DNA from 2 places in the Streptomyces sp. NPDC085524 genome. Region 2 is predicted to be linked to the other one. Evidence: riboswitches for the same ligand, from Rfam matches in the RefSeq annotation. Region 2 holds a riboswitch; the other holds the start of a gene.
What was found. Region 2 has a riboswitch for thiamine pyrophosphate ahead of ACIGFK_RS12550 (thiamine ABC transporter substrate binding subunit). Riboswitches for the same ligand answer to the same signal wherever they lie in the genome.

Region 1 (6,978 bases), on a different contig from region 2:
CGGGACGCCCGCGCGCTCGGTGATCAGCTCGAAGTTGTGCGGGTTGCGGATGCCCATGCCCGACCCGATGGGGGAGCCGAGCGGCATGATCGCCGCGCAGCCCACGTCCTCGAGCTTGCGCGCCAGCACCGGGTCGTCGTTGGTGTAGGGGAGGACGGTGAAGCCCTCGTCGACCAGGACCTCGGCCGCGTCGAGGAGTTCGACGCCGTCGGGCAGGAGGGTTCGCTCGTCCGCGACGACCTCCAGTTTGATCCAGTCCGTGCCCAGGGCCTCCCGCGCGAGGCGCGCCGTCAGGACGGCCTCGCCCGCCGTGAAGCAGCCCGCGGTGTTGGGGAGGACGGCGATGCCGAGCTTGGTGAGGACCGAGAGGACGGACCCCTGGACCGTCGGGTCCAGGCGGCGCATCGCGACGGTCGTGAGCTCCGTGCCGGACGCGACCAGTGCGCGCTCCAGGACGTCCAGGCTCGGGGCCCCGCCCGTGCCCATGATCAGGCGGGAGGAGAAGGTCCGGCCGCCGAGGGTGAAGAGGTCGTCCGCCATGTCGTTCAGCCTCCCTGGACCGCGGTGAGGATCTCGACCCGGTCGCCGTCGCCCAGCGCCGTGGCGGGCCACTGGCCGCGCGGCACGACGGTCTCGTTGAGCGCGGCCGCGACCCCGGAGGGGGCGGTGGTGAGGGTGGCGACCACCGAGTCCAGGGTGGTGCCGGCCGCGATCTCGCGCGGCTCGCCGTTGACGGAGATGGTCATGCGTAGGACTCCTGACGTGCGGCGGAGAACCGGCGGGGGGAGAAGGGGCGGGCGATCGGCGGGAGTTCGCCGGTGGTCAGCAGCTCCGCCAGGACGTCGCCGGTGAGGGGGGTGAGCAGGACCCCGTTGCGGTAGTGGCCGGTGGCCAGGTGCAGGCCCGGCAGCTCGGTGGGGCCGAGCAGCGGGGCGTTGTCGGGGGAGCCGGGGCGCAGGCCGGCCTTGGTCTCGACGAGGGGGAGTTCGGTGATGCCGGGCACCAGCTCGTGGGCGTCGCGGAGGAGTTCGTAGACCCCGCCGGCGGTGACGGTGGTGTCCCAGCCGAGTTCCTCGCTGGTGGCGCCGAGGACGAGTTCCCCGTTCTCGCGCGGCACCAGGTAGACATGGCTGCCGCGTACGACGGCCCGTACGGTCCGGGACAGGAACGGTGCGTACGCCGCCGGTACGGAGAGCCGCAGGACCTGGCCCTTGACCGGCCGGACGGGTACGGCGGCCTCCGGCGGCACGCCGGGCAGCTTGCAGCTCAGCGAGCCCGCCGCGAGGACCACCTGGCTCGCGTGCAGCTCCGTACCGTCGTCCAGTACGGCGCCGGCCGCGCGGTCGGCGGTGACCAGGAGCCGTTCCGCGTTCGCCCGGTGGATGATCACCCCGGCCCGCTCGCAGGCGGCGAGCAGGGCGGCCGCGAGCCGGCGCGGGTCGACCTGGTGGTCGCCGTCCACGCGCAGGCCGCCGCGGACGCCGGGGGCCAGCATGGGCTCCAGGCGGCGGCACTCGCGGCCGGTGAGCCATTCGGACTCCAGGCCGCAGCGGCGCTGCAGGGCGTGCAGTTCGCGCAGGTGGAGGCGGTCGTCGGAGTCGAGGGCGACGGCGAGGGTGCCGCAGGCGCGGTAGCCGATGTCCATGCCGCCGCTGGCTTCGGCGAGCTCGGCGGCGAACTGCGGATAGCGCTCGGCGGAGGCGAGGCCGAGGCCCAGCAGGGCCTCCTCGCCGTAGTGCAGTTCGGTGACGGGGGCGAGCATGCCGGCCGCGACCTGGGCGGCGCCGCCGCCGGGGGCCGGGTCGGCGAGCACGGTCCGCAGGCCGCGCTCGGCGGCCCGCCAGGCGGTGACCAGGCCGATGATCCCGCCGCCGATGACGAGGACGTCGGATCCCGTTGCGGATCCCGTTCCGAGTCCGTTTCCGGATTGCGTTCCGGGTCCCGTTCCGGGTCCCGTTCGATTCCGAGATGAAAGCATGGGCGTCCAGCCCCTCCCTTCGCCGGCATGACCCGGATCAGGTTCGTACGGTCGGAGGCCGTCCAGCCTCCCTCTCAGCCCGGTGCGCCGGACTCCCGCGATAGGTACGGTGGCCAGACTAACCCGGCCGCCGACGGCGGGTAAGGCGGCACCTATTCCTGACGGAGCGTCAGAAGATTAGGGTGTCCGGGTGAGTGAGCAGACGGAGAACTATCAGAGCGGCGTCGTGATCGTCGGCGCCGGAATGGCCGGTGTGCAGACCGCGGTGGCCCTGCGGGAGCAGGGCTACGCCGGCCCCGTGACCCTGCTGGGCGCCGAACCGCACCAGCCCTACGACCGGCCCCCGCTCTCCAAGGCGGTCCTGCTCGGCAAGGCCGAGGACTCCGCCTTCGACGTGGACTTCGAGGGGCTCGGCATCGAGCTCAGGCTCGGCACCGAGGTCACGGGGCTGCGTGCCGCCGAACGGGAACTGGACACCGAGGCGGGGCCGGTCCCGTACGAGGTCCTCGTGCTGGCCACCGGAGCCGAGCCGCTGACCCTTCCGGGGACGGAGGGCGTCCCCGGCGTGCACCTGCTGCGCACCCTCGACGACGCGGCCCGGCTGCGCCCGGTCCTGGCGGAGGCCCCCTCGGTCGTGGTCGTCGGGGCGGGCTGGATCGGCGCCGAGTTCGCCACCGCGGCCCGGGAGGCGGGCTGCGCGGTGACGGTGGTCGAGGCCGCCGACCGGGTGCTCGCGGGGGCCCTGCCGGAGGAGGTCGCCGCGCCGATGGGGCGCTGGTACGGGGAGGCCGGCGCCGAGCTGGTCACCGGCGCGAAGGTCGCGGGGGTCGAGGCGGGCCGGGTGCGGCTGGCGGACGGCCGCGAGCTGGCCGCCGGGGCGGTCGTCGTCGGCATCGGGGCCCGCCCCGCGACCGGGTGGCTGGCCGGGACCGGCGTGGAGCTCGGGGCGGACGGGTCGGTCACCGCCGACGAGTACCTGCGCACCTCCGTGCCGGGGGTGTACGCGGTCGGCGACTGCGCGTCGTTCCCCTCGGGGCGGTACGGGGCGCGGCTGCTGGTGCACCACTGGGACAACGCGCTGCAGGGGCCGAGGGCGGTCGCGGCGAACATCCTGGCGGGGGCCGGCGCGGAACCCGGCGCGGGTGAGCCGGGTGCGGTGTACGACCCCGTCCCGTACTTCTGGTCGGAGCAGTTCGGGCGCTTCGTGCAGTACGCCGGGCATCACGGCGGGGCGGACGAGCTGCTGTGGCGGGGGGATCCGGACGGGGAGACCTGGTCGGTGTGCTGGCTGAAGGGCGGTGCGCTGGTCGCGGTGCTCGCGGTGGGGCGGCCGCGGGATCTGGCGCAGGGGCGGCGGCTGATCGAGACGGGGGTGGCCGTGGATCCCGCCAAGGTCTCCGACCCCGGGGTGCCGCTGAAGTCGGCCGCCGCCGGGTAGCTGCGTGAGCGGGGGCGGGGTCGGGGGCCGCTGCGCGGGGCCGTGTCCCCCAACCCGCCCCTCCACCGTTCCCCGGGCTCTGCCCGGACCCCGGTCCTCAAACGCCGGACGGGCTGGAAAGACCCGGGGCTCCGCCCCGGGCGGCACCCCGGACGGGGTGGCTCGGGTACCGGCGGCGGAGCCGAGATGGCAGGCTTGGGGTGTGACCGAGATTGACGCAAAGATCGATGCCCTTGTCCCCTCCTGGCTGTACCTCCCCGACATCTCGGAGATGCTCGGCATCGAGGTGACCCGGGTCCGCCAGATGGTCAAGGAAGGTCAGCTGGTCGCCGTACGCCGCGGCGAGAACCGCTCCCTCCAGGTGCCCGCGCCCTTCATCGACGGCGACAAGGTCGTCAAGGGCCTGGTCGGCCTGCTGACGGTGCTCCGCGACGACGGCTTCAGCGACGAAGAGATCCTGGAGTGGATGTTCACCCCGGATCCGACCCTGCCCGGCACCCCCGCGCAGGCGCTGAGCGAGAATCGCGGCACGGAGGTGAAGCGCCGCGCCCAGGCGCTCGCCCTCTGACCCGAAAGAAACGCATCGCTTCCGCTCCACCGCGGTGTACGGGCCTTCGCGCCCGTACACCGCCTCCATCACGGGGGGTACACCCATGCAGCAGCTGTCCGACGCCCGGCTCTACCTGTGCACGGACGCCCGCAAGAAGCAGGGTGACCTCCCCGAGTTCCTGGACGCCGTGCTCGCCGGGGGCGTGGACATCGTCCAGCTCCGGGACAAGGGCATGGAGGCCGGGGAGGAGCTCGAACACCTCCAGGTGTTCGCCGAGGCCGCCCGCCGGCACGGCAAGCTCCTCGCCGTGAACGACCGCGCCGACGTCGCCCACGCCATCGGCTCCGACGTCCTGCACCTCGGCCAGGGCGACATCCCCGTCCCCGCAGCCCGCGCCATCCTCGGCGAGCGGGTGCTGATCGGCCGTTCCTGCCACGCGGAGTCCGAGGTCGACGCGGCCGCCGCCGAACCCGGCGTGGACTACTTCTGCACCGGCCCCTGCTGGCCCACCCCCACCAAGCCCGGCCGCTACGCCCCCGGCCTCGGGCTCGTCCGGTACGCCGCCTCGCTGCAGCAGGACCGGCCCTGGTTCGCCATCGGCGGCATCGACGCCACGAACCTGGACGAGGTGCTGGACGCCGGAGCCACCCGCGTGGTCGTCGTCCGCGCGCTCACGGAGGCCTCCGACCCGGGTGCGGCCGCCGCCGACCTGGCCAAGCGCGTACGGGCCCGCCTGGGGTAGCGCCGCGGGGTGTCCAAAAACGTGTCCAAAAGGCGGACACCGCTTCGGGCTGTGCCATGCCGCGTCTAACCTGCCCGTATGGCCTTTGGTACCGCTTCCACCTGGTCGGACCGTGCACACACGGTCCGGGACCTCCTCGCGTCCGGGCGCTCCTACTCCTTCGAGTTCTGGGCGCCGAAGACCGAGAAGGGCGAACGCAACCTCTGGAACGCGCTGCGCCGGGTGGAGGCGGTAGCCCCCAGCTTCGTCTCCGTGACCTACGGCGCCGGCGGCTCGACCCGCGGCGGCACCGTCCGCGCCACCGAGCAGATCGCCTCGGACACCACCCTGACCCCCGTCGCGCACCTCACGGCGGTCGACCACTCGGTCGCCGAGCTGCGCCACGTCATCGGCCAGTTCGCCGACGCCGGCATCCGGAACATGCTCGTCCTGCGCGGAGACCCGCCGGGCGACCCCATGGGCGAGTGGGTGGCGCACCCCGAGGGCGTGCACTACGCCGCGGACCTCGTCCGGCTCGTCAAGGAGTCGGGCGACTTCTGCGTCGGCGTCGCGGCCTTCCCCGAGATGCACCCGCGTTCGGAGGACTGGGACACGGACATCCGGCACTTCGTGGACAAGTGCCGCGCCGGCGCCGACTACGCCATCACCCAGATGTTCTTCGATCCGGAGAATTATCTGCGGCTGCGCGACAGCGTCGAGAAGGCGGGCTGCGACACCCCGATCATCCCCGAGATCATGCCTGTTGTGGGCATCAAGCAGCTCGACCGGCTGCCCCAACTCAGCAACGCAGTCTTCCCTGCGGACGTGAAAGAGCGCATGCTCGCGGTCAAGGACGACCCGGCCGCTGTACGCTCCATTGGCATCGAGTTCGCCACGGAGTTCTGCGCGCGGCTGCTGTCCGAGGGTGTACCGGGGCTGCACTTCATCACGCTGAACAATTCCACGGCGACTCTCGAAATCTACGAGAACCTGGGCCTGCACCAGCGGGCCTGACCGGCCGTACGCCATGGGCGGCCGTACCGAGAGGGGCCACGCATGGGAATGACGGTCCTCTACATCGCGTTCGGCATCGTCGCGCTGTGGTTGCTCGCCGAGGTCCTGATGCAGTACAAGGCCCGGCTCCGCTGGCGCCTGCTGGCCTTCGCCGGCTTCCTCGGCGTGGTCGCCGGGGTGGTGCTGCCGTCCGTGCTGGTCATCGGTGCCGGCGCGGCGATGTTCGCCGTGGGCCAGACCCTCGTGACGCTCTCCTTCCGCAAGGGCTTCGTGGCCGGCTGGGCGCTGCGCCGCGGCGGGGAACCCGTACGGCAGACCAGGCGCCGCCGCTCCGGCGGTGCCGCGCAGAAGGAACCGTCCCTCCAGGTCACCGGGCTGGAGTACGAGGGCCAGGGCGACGGCCGGGGCGAGGACCAGGACCGGCCCGAGGCCCCCGAGGTCTACAGCCCGGAGCCGGTGCCCGAGGACACCGGGTCCTACGGGATCCAGAGCTTCGCGCCCTCCCAGCCCGCGCACGACGCCGCGCAGACGGCGGCCTTCGCCTCGCCGTTCACCACGGCCGAGCAGGACGCCCACCAGTACGCCGCGTACTACGACCCCTCGCAGTCCCAGGGCGGCCAGGGCGGCTACGACTACTCCAACGGCTATGCCGCGGGCGGGCAGCAGCAGGTCTACGCCGCCTACTCGGACCCGTACATCGGCACCGGAGGGTCGGTCCCCGCCGGCACCGACCCGTACGGCAACTACGCGTACGGCGACCAGGCGCAGCAGCAGTACTCCATGGACACCCCGCCCGGCGGGGTGTGGGTCCCCCAGCAGCGGACCACCGACGCGTACGGGCAGCCGTACCCGGCGGAGGACCAGCAGCAGGGGTACCAGTACCCCTCCCAGGGCACCGGCGAGTACGAGCAGTACCGCTACTGACGGATCCCGCGGCCTACTGCGAGCCGCGGAACTCCGCGCCCTCCACGATCAGCCCGGCCACCAGGGCCCCGGTCATCCCGGCGTGCGGCAGCCCGCCGCCCGGGTGCGCCCAGCCGCCCGCGAGGTACAGGCCGGGCACGGCCGTGGTGTTGGCCGGGTAGAGCAGCCGGCCCCCGGCACCGGCGAGGGCGGGCGGGGGCACGGAGCCGCCGGCCGCACCGGTCGCCGCCTCCACGTCGGCAGGGGTGCGCACCTCGTGCCACAGCAGGCGCTCCCGCAGCCCTGGAACGGCCTTCTCGGCGAGTTCCAGGAGCTGCCCCTCCCCGGGGACCCGGGGACCGCACACGGCGCTC
Region 2 (6,978 bases):
CCCCGCCGCAGAAGAAGCGCGCGGGGCGGGACCTGCGTGCCGCCATAGGGGTCGGCGTCGGCCTCGGCGCAGTGATCTTCGCTTCGCTGTTCATCGTCAAGGCGGTCTTCGTCGGCGTCGTCGTCGTCGCGGTCGTCGTGGGACTGTGGGAGCTCACCTCCCGGCTGCAGGAGAAGAAGGGCATCAAGGCCCCTCTCGTCCCGCTCGCCGTGGGCGGCGCCGCCATGGTCATCGCCGGATACGTCCGCGGGGCCGAGGGGGCCTGGGTCGCGATGGCCCTGACGGCCCTCGCGGTACTGGTGTGGCGGATGACCGAGCCGCCCGAGGACTACCTCAAGGACGTCACGGCCGGCGTCTTCGCGGCGTTCTACGTGCCGTTCCTCGCCACCTTCGTCGCGATGCTGCTCACCGCCGACGACGGACCGCAGCGCGTGGTGACCTTCCTCGTGCTGACCGTGGTCAGCGACACCGGGGCCTACGCGGTGGGCTGGCGCTTCGGCAAGACGAAGCTCGCGCCGCGCATCAGCCCCGGGAAGACCCGCGAGGGGCTCTTCGGCGCGGTGGCCTTCGCCATGGCGGCGGGCGCCCTGTGCATGGAGTTCCTGATCGACGGCGGTGCCTGGTGGCAGGGCCTGCTGCTGGGCCTCGCGGTCGCGGTCAGCGCCACCCTGGGCGACCTGGGCGAGTCGATGATCAAGCGGGACCTCGGCATCAAGGACATGGGCACCCTGCTCCCGGGGCACGGCGGCATCATGGACCGCCTCGACTCCCTGCTGCCGACCGCCCCCGTGGTGTGGCTGCTGCTGGCGGCCTTCGTCGGCACCGGCTGACACCCCGGCTGCCGACGACGGCCTCGGCCGGCGTCGGCCGGGGGACCTTCGGCATCGGCCGTCTCCCGCGGAGCGGGTTATCCTAAAAGGCGCGCCACTCGCGAGTGGCGCGCCTTTGCCGTTCCGCGTCTGCGGGGACGGCCCGTGAGAGGTCTCCCGGCTCCCGTCGAGCCGCGGTCCGCTCCGCACCGGCGGAGTCGCGCGCCCGGACCTCGCCCCATCGAGGAGTACCCGATCATGGCCCGCCCCGTTCCGGGAGAGCTCACCTTCGTCGCGCCGCGTGGCGCCAAGAAGCCTCCGCGGCACCTCGCCGACATGACCCCCGCCGAGCGCCGCGAGGCGGTGGCCGCGATCGGTGAGAAGCCCTTCCGGGCCAAGCAGCTCTCCCAGCACTACTTCGCCCGGTACGCGCACGACCCGGCCGAGTGGACCGACATCCCCGCCGCGTCCCGCGAGAAGCTCCAGCAGGAGCTGCTGCCCGAGCTGATGAACGTCGTCCGGCACATCTCGTGCGACGACGACACCACCCGCAAGACCCTGTGGAAGCTGCACGACGGAACGCTCGTCGAGTCCGTGCTGATGCGCTACCCCGACCGGGTCACCATGTGCATCTCCTCGCAGGCCGGCTGCGGCATGAACTGCCCGTTCTGCGCCACCGGCCAGGCCGGTCTGGACCGCAACCTGTCCACCGCCGAGATCGTGCACCAGATCGTCGACGGCATGCGCGCCCTGCGCGACGGCGAGGTTCCGGGCGGCCCCGCCCGCCTGTCGAACATCGTCTTCATGGGCATGGGCGAGCCCCTCGCCAACTACAACCGCGTCGTCGGCGCCATCCGCCGTCTCACCGACCCGGAGCCCGACGGCCTCGGACTGTCGCAGCGCGGCATCACCGTCTCCACCGTGGGCCTGGTCCCGGCGATGCTGCGGTTCGCCGACGAGGGCTTCAAGTGCCGCCTCGCCGTCTCGCTGCACGCGCCCGACGACGAGCTGCGCGACACCCTGGTCCCGGTGAACACCCGCTGGAAGGTCCGCGAGGTCCTCGACGCCGCGTGGGAGTACGCCGAGAAGTCCGGCCGCCGCATCTCGATCGAGTACGCGCTGATCCGCGACATCAACGACCAGGCCTGGCGCGGTGACCTCCTGGGCCGGCTGCTCAAGGGCAAGCGCGTCCACGTCAACCTGATCCCGCTGAACCCGACGCCCGGCTCCAAGTGGACCGCCTCGCGGCCCGAGGACGAGCGGGCCTTCGTCGACGCGATCGCCCGCCACGGCGTGCCGGTGACCGTACGGGACACCCGCGGCCAGGAGATCGACGGCGCGTGCGGCCAGCTCGCCGCCTCGGAGCGATAGGTTCCGGTCCTGACCGGCCGAGATCGGCCACGGGGTACCCTGTGGCCGAACCAATTTCATATTCCGACAGGGGAGCGCCACAGCGCTGAGAGTGCGGTATCCGTCATCCGCAGACCCTCTGAACCTCGCCCCGGTCATTCGGGGTAGGAAGTTCGGTCACCACTCAAGCTGTTGCGCCCTGCCCGGCGTCCGCTCCCACAGAGCGCCGGGCAGGGCCGCGTCTTCTCCTGGTCATCCAGGAGGAATCACCAGTGAGCACCACCAAGAAGATCGCGGGCGCCGCGCTCGCGGCCGCGCTGGGCGTCACCACGCTCAGCGCCTGCGGCGGCGGCGACGCCAAGGACAAGAGCGCGGGCGGGACCGAGAGCCCGAAGTCCAAGACCGTCACGCTCGTCACGCACGACTCCTTCAACGTGACCGAGGCGGTCCTCAAGGAGTTCGAGCAGCAGAGCGGCTACACGGTCAAGGTACTGAAGTCCGGGGACGCGGGCGCGGCACTGAACCAGGAGATCCTCACCAAGGGCTCCCCGCGCGGCGACGTCTTCTTCGGCGTGGACAACACCCTGCTCTCGCGCGCCCTCGACAACGGCCTCTTCACCCCGTACGAGGCCAAGGGCCTGGCCGATGTGAAGCCCGAGTTCGTGCTCGACAAGCAGCACCGGGTCACCCCGGTCGACTCCGGCGACATCTGCGTCAACTACGACAAGGCCTACTTCGCCGACAAGAAGATCGCCCCGCCGCAGACGCTGGACGACCTGGTCAAGCCGGAGTACAAGAACCTGCTGGTCACCGAGAACGCCGCGACCTCCTCGCCCGGCCTCGGCTTCCTGCTCGCCTCCGTCGGCAAGTACGGCGAGGACGGCTGGAAGGACTACTGGAGCAAGCTGAAGGCCAACGGCGTCGAGGTCGTCGACGGCTGGGAGCAGGCCTACAACGAGCGCTTCTCCGGCTCCGCGGGCGGCAAGAAGGCCAAGGCAGACCGCCCGCTGGTCGTCTCCTACGCCACCAGCCCGCCGGTCGAGGTGATGTACGGGGACCCGCAGCCGGCCGAGGCCCCGACGGGCGTCGCCACCGGCACCTGCTTCCGCCAGACCGAGTTCGCGGGTCTGCTGAAGGGCGCGAAGAACGAAGAGGGCGGCAAGGCCCTCGTGGACTTCCTGATCAGCAAGAAGTTCCAGGAGGACATGCCGCTCCAGATGTTCGTGAACCCCGTGACGAAGGACGCTTCCCTGCCGGAGCTGTTCACCAAGCACGGCGTGGTGGTCGAGAAGCCCGAGAACGTGGCTCCGGAGACCATCGCGAAGAACCGTGAGCAGTGGGTCTCGGCATGGACCGCGCTCGTCGTGAAGTAAGCGGTACCGAGGGAGCGGTCGCGGCGTCGGGGGACGCCGCGCCGGTCCCGGCCGGGCCGGTACGGCATCCCGTCCGCGAGTCCGGCCGGGCCACGGCCGCGCGGCTCGCGCTGATGGCCGTGCCCCTGGCCTTCTTCGGGCTGTTCTTCGCCTACCCCGTGGCCGCGATCCTCGGGCGCGGCCTCAAGACCGACACCGGCTGGCAGTTCGGCCGGATCGGCGCGGTGATCACCCGCCCCGACATCGCGGGCGTGCTCTGGTTCACCACCTGGCAGGCACTCGCCTCCACCGCGCTCACGCTGGTGATCGCACTCCCCGCGGCGTACGTCTTCGCCCGCTTCGAGTTCCCCGGCAAACAGCTGCTGCGGGCCCTGGTGACCGTCCCGTTCGTGCTGCCCACCGTGGTCGTCGGCACCGCCTTCCTCGCGCTGGTCGGCCGGGGCGGGCTGCTGGACGAACTGGCGCGCGTCCGGCTCGACACCACGGTCTGGGCGATCCTCCTCGCGCACGTCTTCTTCAACTACGCGGTCGTCGTGCGCACCGTCGGCGGGCTCTGGTCCCAGCTGGACCCGCGGCAGGAGGAGGCCGCCAGGGTGCTCGGCGCGGGCCGGTTCGCGGCCTGGCGGCGGGTGACGCTGCCCGCGCTGGCCCCCGCGGTGGCCGCCGCCGCGCTGATGGTGTTCCTGTTCACCTTCAGCTCCTTCGGCGTCGTGCTGATCCTCGGCGGGCCCTCGTACTCCACGCTGGAGGTGGAGGTCTACCGGCAGACCGCGCAGCTCCTGGACCTGTCGACGGCCGCGGTGCTGACCATGGTGCAGTTCGCCGCGCTCGCCGCGATCCTCGGGGTGCACGCGTGGACGGTGCGCAAGCGGGAGACCGCGCTGCGGCTGGTGGATCCGGCCCGGACCGCGCACCGGCCGCGCGGCTGGGCGCAGCGGTCCCTGCTCGGCGGGGTGCTGCTGACGGTGGCGCTGCTGATCGTGGCCCCGCTCGCGGTGCTGGTGGAACGCTCCTTCGACGCGCCCGGCGGCTACGGGCTCGGCTTCTACCGGGCGCTCCAGGACGCGGGCGCCGGTGGCGGAACGTTCCTGGTCGCGCCGCTGGAGGCGATCTGGAACTCCCTCCAGTACGCGCTCGCCGCCACCGCGATCGCCCTGGTCATCGGCGGGCTCGCGGCCGCGGCGCTGACCCGCCGCGGGGGCCGCTTCGTACGGGGCTTCGACGCGCTGCTGATGGTCCCGCTCGGGGTGTCCGCCGTGACGGTGGGCTTCGGCTTCCTCATCACCCTGGACGAGCCGCCGCTGGACCTGCGGACCTCGTGGATCCTGGTGCCGCTCGCGCAGGCCCTCGTCGGCGTGCCCTTCGTCGTACGGACCATGCTGCCCGTACTGCGCGCCGTCGACGGGCGGCTCCGCGAGGCGGCCGCGGTGCTCGGCGCCTCGCCCCTGCGGGCCTGGCGGGAGGTGGACCTGCCGCTGGTGCGCAGGGCGCTGCTGATCGCGGCCGGGTTCGCCTTCGCGGTCTCGCTGGGGGAGTTCGGCGCGACCGTCTTCATCGCGCGGCCGGACCACCCGACGCTGCCGGTGGCCGTGGCGCGGCTGCTGGGGCGGGCCGGTGAGCTGAACTACGGGCAGGCGATGGCCCTGAGCACGATTCTGATGCTGGTGTGCGCGGTGTCCCTGCTGGTGCTGGAGCGGCTGCGCCCCGACAAGACCTCCGGAGAGTTCTGATGACACTGCTTCAGCTGGAAGGGGTGTCGGTCCGCTTCGGTGAGCGGGCGGTCGTGGACGCCGTCGACCTGAAGGTCGCCGAGCACGAGACGGTGTGCGTGCTGGGGCCGAGCGGAAGCGGGAAGTCCACCCTGCTGCGGGTCGTCGCCGGGCTCCAGCCGGTGTCCGGGGGCCGGGTGCTGCTGGGCGGTGCTGACCAGGCCGGGGTGCCGGTGCACCGCCGGGGCGTGGGCCTGATGTTCCAGGACCACCAGCTCTTCCCGCACCGGGACGTCGGCGGGAACGTCGCGTTCGGCCTGCGGATGCGGGGCTCCTCGTACGGGCGCGGCTCGTACGGGGCACGGGTCGCGGAGTTGCTGGAGCTGGTCGGGCTCCCCGGAGCCCAGGGCCGCGCGGTGGCCTCGCTGTCGGGCGGCGAGCAGCAGCGCGTCGCGCTGGCCCGGGCGCTCGCGCCCTCGCCACGGCTGCTCATGCTCGACGAACCGCTGGGGCAGCTCGACCGGGGGCTGCGCGAGCGGCTCGTGGTGGAGCTGCGGGGGCTGTTCTCCCGGCTGGGGACGACCGTGCTGGCCGTCACGCACGACCAGGGCGAGGCGTTCGCCCTGGCCGACCGGGTGGTGGTGATGCGGGACGGGCGCATCGCGCAGGCCGGGACCCCGCTGGAGGTGTGGCAGCGGCCCGCGTCCGAGTTCGTGGCCCGGTTCCTCGGCTTCGAGAACGTGGTCCCGGCCACGGTGTCGGGCGGCGCGGCCGTCACCCCCTGGGGCAAGGTCCCGGTCGCGGCCGGCTCCCCGGACGGGGAGCACCGGCTGCTGATCCGCCCGGCCGGGGTCGTGCTGTGCGCGGCCGGCCTGGCCTGCGAGGTGGTCTCCCGTACCTTCCGCGGCACGCACGTCGCACTGCAGCTGCGGCCGGAGGCGGGGCCGCTGCTGGAGGCGGAGTGCGGGCTGGCTGCGGCGCCCGCGGTGGGCGACCGGGTGGCGGTGGCGTTCACGCCGACCGAGGTGGTCGTCCTGCCGGCCACCCCGGTCGGGGCCGGGCCCGCGGAGTAGGGCCCGCCGGCGCGCCGCTCAGGCCGCCCGGATGCCGTCCACGGCGATCGGCAGGTGGCGCGGGCCGCGCAGGACCGCGTTCTGCCGGTACGGGGGCGGGTCCTCCAGCAGCCTCGGGTTCTCCAGCCTGCGGGCCAGTTCGCTGAGCGCCAGCGCCGCCTCCAGCCGGGCCAGCGGCGCCCCGAAGCAGCTGTGGATGCCGCTGCCCAGGCCCAGGTGCTGGACGTCCGGGCGGTCCGGGTCGAAGCGGTCCGGGTCCTTGAACCGGCGGGGGTCGCGGTTGCCGGAGGCCAGGACCAGCCAGAGCGAGGAGCCCTTGGGGATGGTCACGCCCTCCATCTCGATGTCGGCCAGCGGGGTGCGCTGCGGCAGCAGCTGCACCGGCGGCTCGTAGCGCAGCAGCTCCTCCACGATCGGGACGGACAGCTGCGGCTCGGCGCGCAGCCGGTCCAGGACCTCCGGATGGCGCATGAGGGTGAGCATGCCGTTCGTGATCAGGTTGACGGTGGTCTCGTGCCCCGCGATCAGCAGCAGCGCCGAGGTGCTCAGCACCTCCATCGTGCTCATGGCGCCGTCCGGCCCGTGCGCCGTCGACAGCTGGGACAGCATGTCGTCACCCGGGTTCTTCTTCCGCTCCTCGATCAGCCCGGCCAGGTACATGCCG

Region 1: it holds a riboswitch for thiamine pyrophosphate, as region 2 does, so the genes downstream of both, thiO (glycine oxidase ThiO) here and ACIGFK_RS12550 (thiamine ABC transporter substrate binding subunit) in region 2, are expected to answer to the same signal.

What each region holds. Positions count from the first base shown of each region.
Region 1 is NZ_JBITTH010000005.1:367,401-374,378, reverse strand. It holds gene ACIGFK_RS10455 (thiazole synthase) at 1-540, opposite strand, end outside; gene thiS (sulfur carrier protein ThiS) at 546-746, opposite strand; gene thiO (glycine oxidase ThiO) at 743-1,978, opposite strand; TPP riboswitch at 1,976-2,087, opposite strand; gene ACIGFK_RS10440 (NAD(P)/FAD-dependent oxidoreductase) at 2,169-3,416, shown strand; gene ACIGFK_RS10435 (Rv2175c family DNA-binding protein) at 3,619-3,984, shown strand; gene thiE (thiamine phosphate synthase) at 4,070-4,708, shown strand; gene metF (methylenetetrahydrofolate reductase [NAD(P)H]) at 4,787-5,701, shown strand; gene ACIGFK_RS10420 (hypothetical protein) at 5,744-6,625, shown strand; gene ACIGFK_RS10415 (phytoene desaturase family protein) at 6,639-6,978, opposite strand, start outside.
Region 2 is NZ_JBITTH010000007.1:91,716-98,693, reverse strand. It holds gene ACIGFK_RS12560 (phosphatidate cytidylyltransferase) at 1-830, shown strand, start outside; gene rlmN (23S rRNA (adenine(2503)-C(2))-methyltransferase RlmN) at 1,068-2,180, shown strand; TPP riboswitch at 2,239-2,348, shown strand; gene ACIGFK_RS12550 (thiamine ABC transporter substrate binding subunit) at 2,432-3,532, shown strand; gene ACIGFK_RS12545 (ABC transporter permease) at 3,646-5,262, shown strand; gene ACIGFK_RS12540 (ABC transporter ATP-binding protein) at 5,262-6,314, shown strand; gene ACIGFK_RS12535 (cytochrome P450) at 6,333-6,978, opposite strand, start outside.